3 regions of the Mesorhizobium sp. 2RAF45 genome follow, and region 1 is predicted to be linked to each of the others. Evidence: predicted binding sites of a transcription regulator. Region 1 holds the regulator's gene; each other region holds the start of a gene.

Region 1 (2,261 bases):
CTCAGCCTGTCGGGCGGCCAGCAGCAGCGGCTGTGCATCGCCCGCACCGTGGCGGTGAAGCCGGAGGTGATCCTGCTCGACGAGCCGGCCTCGGCGCTTGACCCGCTGTCGACCGCCAAGATTGAGGAGCTGATCGACGAGCTGCAGGCCGACTACACGATCGTCATCGTCACCCACAACATGCAGCAGGCGGCGCGCGTCTCGAAGCAGACCGCCTTCATGTATCTGGGCGAACTGGTCGAGTTCGACCGCACCGAGAAGATCTTCACGTCGCCTCGCGAGAAGCGCACGCAAGACTACATCACCGGCCGCTTCGGCTGATCGCACGCATACGAGGACCAGGATCATGGCCGAACACACAGTCGCAGCCTTCGACGAGGATCTCGGACAGATCAGCAGGCTGATCAGCGACATGGGCGATCTCGCCGGCTCGATGGTCGGCGGCGCCACCAAGGCACTGCTGAACTCCGACAATGCTCTCGCTCAGCGCGTCGTCTCCGACGACGCCATCATGGATGCGCGCCAGCGCGAACTCGACGACCGCGCCATCACGCTGATCGCCAAGCGCCAGCCGATGGCCGACGACCTGCGCCATGTCGTCGGCTCGATCCGCATGGCCGGCGACCTCGAACGCATTGGCGACCTTGCCAAGAACATCGCCAAGCGCGTCGGCACTGTCGGCCTCAGCGCCACGCCGCGCGACCTGTCGCATTCCATCGACGCCATGGCGCAGCTGGTGTTGATCCAGGTGCAGGGTGTGATCGAGGAGTATGCGGCGCGCGATGCCGCGGCACTGGCGATGCTGCGCGCCGACGACGAGCGCATCGACGTCAAATACACCTCCGTCTTCCGCGAATTGCTGACCTATATGATGGAAGACCCGCGCAACATCACGGCTTGCACGCATCTGTTGTTTTGCGCCAAGAATCTCGAACGCATCGGCGACCATGTGACCAACATCGCCGAGAATGCGTACTATGTCCTGACCGGCACGCAACTGCCCGCCAACCGTCCAAAACAGGACGAGACGGCGATGTCGGCGCCGGCGGCCTGAGCGCAGGGGTAATCAATCGATGATCGCACCACGCATCATGGTGGTGGAGGACGAGGAGCCGCTCGGCGTGCTCCTCCGCTACAATCTGGAATCGGAGGGTTACCAGGTCGAGGTGGTGACCCGCGGCGACGAAGCCGAAATCCGCCTGCAGGAGAACGTGCCCGACCTCCTTGTGCTCGACTGGATGGTGCCGGCGGTGTCCGGCATCGAACTCTGCCGGCGCCTGCGAATGCGGCCCGAGACCGAGCGGCTGCCGATCATCATGCTGACCGCCCGGGGCGAGGAAAGCGACCGTGTACGTGGGCTCTCCACCGGCGCCGACGACTATCTGGTCAAGCCGTTCTCGACGCCGGAATTCATGGCCCGCGTCAAGGCGCTGCTGCGCCGCGCCAAGCCGGAAGTGCTGTCCAGCGTGCTCAAGGTCGGCGATATCGTGCTCGACCGTGAATCGCACCGGGTCTACCGCAAGAAGAGCGAGATCCGGCTCGGGCCGACCGAATTCCGCCTGCTCGAATTCATGATGCGGCACCCCGGGCGCGTGTTCTCGCGCAGCCAACTGCTCGACAATGTCTGGGGCGAGACGATCTACATCGACGAGCGCACCGTGGACGTGCATGTCGGCCGGTTGCGCAAGGCGGTCAACAATGGCCGCATGCCGGATGTCATCCGCACCATCCGTGGGGCGGGCTACGCGATCCGCGAGGATTGAGCACAACCTGACTCAGGCGACGTTTTTCTTCGCGGCAGGGCCTGCTTTCGTTTGCACGCCGGGCGCGAAAATCTCCTGGTCGACGAAGGTCAGCGCGCGCATGGCACAGCCTTCGCGGATCAGCGGCAGTTCGTTCGGCTCGGTGTCGAAGGAGATCGATTTCGAGTGCTGGCCGCCGGCGGTCTGGGCGATGGCCTCGCGCAATGCCGGCTCGATCAGGTCGAAGGCAGCGGCGCTGACGCCGACCATGGCGACGGGCGCGGGATCGATCAGCGCAAACAGGCTGCCGAGGCCGTAGCCGAGTGCCTCCCCGGCCCTGCGGTAGGCTTCGCGCTCGGGCCCGTCCCGTTCCCGTGCCGTCGCGGCCAGCGCCCGCATCTGCGCGTCGCTGACATCGGCCACCGGCTCGGTGTCCTCGCCGAGCTGCCTGGCGTTGCGCCAGATGGCGTAATTGCCGGCATAGGCCTCGACACAGCCGCGCCGCCCGCAGCGGCAGAG
Region 2 (2,261 bases), on a different contig from region 1:
CGAACCGAAGGAGTAACCCGATGTCGAAGCTGCTGGTGAAGGCCGACAATGGCCATGGCCGCGTTGCCCATGTGACGCCGAAAAGTGCCGGCTGGACCTATGTCGGTTTCGACCTGCATCGGCTGCAACCCGGCGAAAGCGCCTCGGGAAAGACGCAAGACCGCGAAGTCTGCCTGGTGTTCGTCACCGGCAAGGGCACGGCGAAAGCCGGAGGCAAGGATCTCGGCCTGCTCGGCGCGCGTATGTCGCCTTTCGAGGGCAAGCCGTGGTCGGTCTATGTGCCCGAGGGATCGGACTGGTCGGTGACAGCGGACACCGAATTGGAGCTCGCAGTCTGTTCGGCCCCCGGCCTCGGCGGCGGCTTGCCGGTTCGAGTGATCGGGCCGGACGATCTCGGCCAGGAGGTGCGCGGCAAGGGCACCAACACGCGCTACGTCACCAACATCCTGCCGGAAGGCAAGCCGGCCGATTCTTTGCTGGTGGTCGAGGTCATCACGCCGGGCGGCCACACGTCGAGCTATCCGCCGCACAAGCATGACCAGGACAATCTGCCGGCAGAATCCTATCTCGAGGAGACCTATTACCACCGCCTCAACCCGCCGCAGGGCTTTGCCTTCCAGCGCGTCTACACCGATGCCGACACGAATGGCCATCGCGCGCTGGACGAAGCCATGGCGATTGAGGATGGCGATGTCGTGCTGGTGCCCAGGGGTTATCACCCCTGCGCCGCCTGCCATGGCTACGATCTCTACTATCTCAACGTCATGGCCGGGCCGAAGCGGACGTGGAAATTCCACAATGCGCCCGAGCACGAATGGTTGATGAAGGCCTGACCGGTCCGAGATTCCTCCTGAACCTGTTGGTCCAGCTCGGAAAAATCGTCGGCTAAGGACCTATTGGGTCGATTTGCCTTCGAAAACCCTTCAAAGCTTCGTCAATCCGTCATGGAAATCACCTATGGCAGCGGTCTGACGAGGATTTTCGATGCGTTATGCCATCTACTTCACCCCCCGGCAGGACGAACCGCTGGCGCGGATCGCCGCCAACTGGCTGGGCCGTGACCCATTCGGCGCGGCGACAATGCCGGTTGAGGCCGTGGCCGATCTGGCGGCGGAGGAAGTTGCCTTCCACACCGCCTCGGCACGCCGCTATGGCTTCCACGCGACGCTGAAGGCACCCTTTCGCCTGGCCGCCAGCGAGACCGAGACGTCGCTGCGCGCCGCAATCGACCATTTTGCCGAAGCGACGCCGGTTGTGACGATCCCGCGTCTCGTCGTCAGCCAGATCGACAGCTTCTTCGCGCTGGTGCCGGAAGGACCGCTGCCGCCGCTCAACCGTTTCGCCGACGAGGTGGTGCGCGATTTCGACCGCTTCCGCGCGCCACTGACCGAGGCCGAGATCGAACGGCGCAGCCCGGATTCGCTGAAGCCGGCCGAGTTCCGCAATCTCTGCCAGTGGGGTTACCCCTATGTCTTCGAGACCTTCCGCTTCCACATGACTCTGTCGGGCCGCGCCGGGCCACAGGAAAGCCCTCGTTTGCGCGCAGCAATCGACAGCCTGTTCGCGGATGTGTTGCGGCAGCCGGTGCTGGTCGACGCGTTGACGCTGTTTATCGAGCCCGAACCGGGCGCGCCGTTCATGGTGCTTTCGCAGCACGCGCTGGGACGCCGCCCGGCAAGGAAAACTGCCTGAACTAACCTGCTCGAAGAACCAAAGGACTGCTCGAAATGACCGCCGAAACCGTTCTTTCCAACGCCCGCATCGTGCTTGCCAACGAGATCGTCGAGGGGTCGCTGGTGCTGCGTGACGGCTTTATCGCCGGCATCGATGCCGGCGGCAGCCGGTCGGGCGAGGACATGGGCGGCGACTATGTCATTCCCGGGCTGGTCGAGCTGCACACCGACCACCTGGAAGGCCATTACGCACCCCGGCCTAAGGTGCGCTGGAACCCGATCGCCGCGGTGCTTGCCCATGACGCGCAGGTGGCGACGGCCGGCATCACCACCGTGCTCGACGCCTTGCGCGTCGGCATGGACGAGGACGCCGACCTCACCTTAGCCGATATCCGCAAGCTGGCCGATGCCATCGAGGACAGCGTCGCGCAGGATCGTCTGCGCGCCGATCACTTCCTGCATCTGCGCTGCGAGGTTTCGGCGCCGGACTGCCTGCAGGCCTTCGCCGATTTCGACCGGGACGACCGGGTCAAGCTGGCCTCGCTGATGGATCATGCGCCCGGCCAGCGTCAGTTCGTCAATCTCGAA
Region 3 (2,261 bases), on a different contig from region 1:
CCATGATCCCACGGACAATTCCTGGCAGGAATTGCTGGCGCTGCTCGGCACGATCGAGCCGACCGAGTTGATCGACCCGACGATCGGTGCCGAACGGCTGCTTTATCGCCTGTTCCACGAGCATGGCGTACGCGTCTTCGGCGGCGTTCCCGTGGCCGACCAGTGCTCATGCTCGCGCGACAAGATCCGCGGCATCCTCGAGGGCTTCTCCGCGCAGGAGATCGAGGACAGCACCGAGGATGGCGGCATCCACGTCGCCTGCGAATTCTGCTCGACACAGTACGACTTCGATCCGGCGGAATTTGCCGCACAGTAAAGCCATTCCTTCTCCCCGTGGAACGGGGAGAAGGACGCTAATTCACCGTCCGCCGCGTCCCCGGCAGATCCAGCGAGAACGCCGGGATGGCGATGTCGAAGGTCTCGCCGCGCTTGTTGCGCATCGTATAGTGCCCGACCATGATGCCTGAGGGCGTCGAGAGCGGGCAGCCGGACGTGTATTGATAGCTGTCGCCGGGATTGAGTTCGGGCTGGTCGCCGACGACGCCCGGGCCGCGCACTTCCTCGACTCGGCCGGCACCGTCGGTGATGTGCCAATAGCGCGACAGAAGCTGCACGAATTCGTCCGACTGGTTGTCGATCGTTATCTGATAGCCCCAGACATAGCGGTTCTCGGAAGGATCGGAGCGGTCCTCGAGATAGAACGGCCTGACCTGCACTTCGATTTTGCGCGTGACGGCGCGGTACATAAGCGGCTCCAAAACAATCTAGAGCATGATCCCGAAAAGTGGGAACCGGTTTTCGGAAAAGATCATGCTCAAACCAACAGAACCTTTCGGCGCTCCCGGCGAGCAGGTCAACGTGCGCGTCTTGTCGCGCCTCGTCTTGAAACGCAGGTGCCGGCAAAGAATGTCATTTAAGTGACACATGACAATGGTGGTGTGCACGAACCGGGCGACTCCGCGCTCTGTCGAACTGTTGAAAACGGCCACGATGCGGGCCGTCTCTTCTGGAGTGACCAGATCTCGATGGAACTCGCTCTCATAGCCGCCTCGCTTTCGACTGCTCTTATCCTTTCAAACACTGCAAGTATCCTTCTCGCCGCCTCACAGCTGAGACGGCGCACGACGATCGCACCGCCGGCCGGCAAATCGCCGCCGGTATCGATTGTCATACCCTCGCGCGGCGTCGAGCCGTTCACGCAGGAGACGCTGGAGCGCGCCTTCTCGCTAGACTGGCCCCGCTACGAGCTGATCTTCTGCGTCGCTCATGGAGACGACCCAGTGGTCAGGCTGATCCGTGCCGCCATTGGCCGCTTTCCAAAAGTGCCGGCCCGGCTGTTGATCGGCGACGACCGCGTCAGCGCCAATCCCAAGCTCAACAATTGCGTCAAGGGCTGGGAAGCCGCGCGGCACAATTGGGTTGTCCTGGCCGACTCCAACGTGCTGATGCCGAGAGACTACGTCCAGCATCTGATGGCGGCGTGGCGGCCGGACACCGGCCTTGTCTGCTCGACACCGATCGGTTCGCGGCCGGAGGGCTTCTGGGCCGAGGTCGAATGCGCCTTCCTCAACACGCTGCAGGCGCGCTGGCAATATGCCGGCGAGGCGCTCGGCCTTGGCTTTGCCCAGGGCAAGAGCATGTTGTGGAACAAGCCGATGCTGGATGCCAATGGCGGCATCCGCGCGCTGGCCGCCGAAATCGCCGAAGACGCCGCCGCGACCAAGCTGGTCAGTGGGCTTGGCCTGCGCGTCAATCTCGTCGCGGCACCCTTCGAGCAGCCGCTTGGCCGACGCACGCTTGGCACGATCTGGTCGCGCCAGGCCCGCTGGGCGCGCTTGCGCCGCGTCACCTTCCCACGGTTCTTCGCGCCGGAAATCCTGACCGGCGCGGTGGTGCCGCTGGCGCTTGCGCTGGTTGCGGCGGCAAGCGCCGGCTTCAGCCTGCCGCTGACGGCCATCGCCGTGCTGGCGGCCTTTTATCTCGCGGAATGCGCCCTGGCCTGGTCCAAGGGCTGGCACCTTTCGCCGCGCACGGTCGCGGCGATGATTGCGCGGGACTTGCTGCTTCCAACCATGTGGGGGCGCGGCTGGCTCGGCGGCGCCGTCGACTGGCGCGGCAATGCGATGACCATCGGCACCAAGGCGGCCGAACTGGAAGAGGCGTCGTCGCGCGCCTGATCGCGGCGCGGACGACCTACCTCGACGACCCTCTATTTAGCGGCCTTGAGAGCCTGCGCGATGTCTTCCAGAAGGTCATCGGTA

The links. The regulator PhoB, encoded in region 1, activates phosphate uptake and scavenging genes when phosphate is short. The targets are predictions, from matches to a motif close to TGTCATNNANCTGTCAT.
Region 2: a site for PhoB is predicted at 930-946, ahead of AB4Z43_RS11310 (DUF1045 domain-containing protein). Genes of this name have one in related genera too.
Region 3: a site for PhoB is predicted at 908-924, ahead of AB4Z43_RS20460 (ceramide glucosyltransferase). Genes of this name have one in related genera too.

Annotation. Positions count from the first base shown of each region.
Region 1 covers NZ_JBFRGG010000012.1:113,194-115,454, forward strand. Annotated here, with positions in the region: gene pstB (phosphate ABC transporter ATP-binding protein PstB) at 1-321, shown strand, start outside; gene phoU (phosphate signaling complex protein PhoU) at 347-1,054, shown strand; gene phoB (phosphate regulon transcriptional regulator PhoB) at 1,074-1,763, shown strand; gene AB4Z43_RS25795 (ROK family protein) at 1,776-2,261, opposite strand, start outside.
Region 2 covers NZ_JBFRGG010000003.1:385,975-388,235, reverse strand. Annotated here, with positions in the region: gene AB4Z43_RS11320 (hypothetical protein) at 1-16, shown strand, start outside; gene iolB (5-deoxy-glucuronate isomerase) at 21-833, shown strand; gene AB4Z43_RS11310 (DUF1045 domain-containing protein) at 985-1,692, shown strand; gene AB4Z43_RS11305 (alpha-D-ribose 1-methylphosphonate 5-triphosphate diphosphatase) at 1,728-2,261, shown strand, end outside.
Region 3 covers NZ_JBFRGG010000007.1:237,485-239,745, forward strand. Annotated here, with positions in the region: gene AB4Z43_RS20450 (Hsp33 family molecular chaperone) at 1-316, shown strand, start outside; gene apaG (Co2+/Mg2+ efflux protein ApaG) at 354-746, opposite strand; gene AB4Z43_RS20460 (ceramide glucosyltransferase) at 1,026-2,177, shown strand; gene AB4Z43_RS20465 (O-succinylhomoserine sulfhydrylase) at 2,210-2,261, opposite strand, start outside.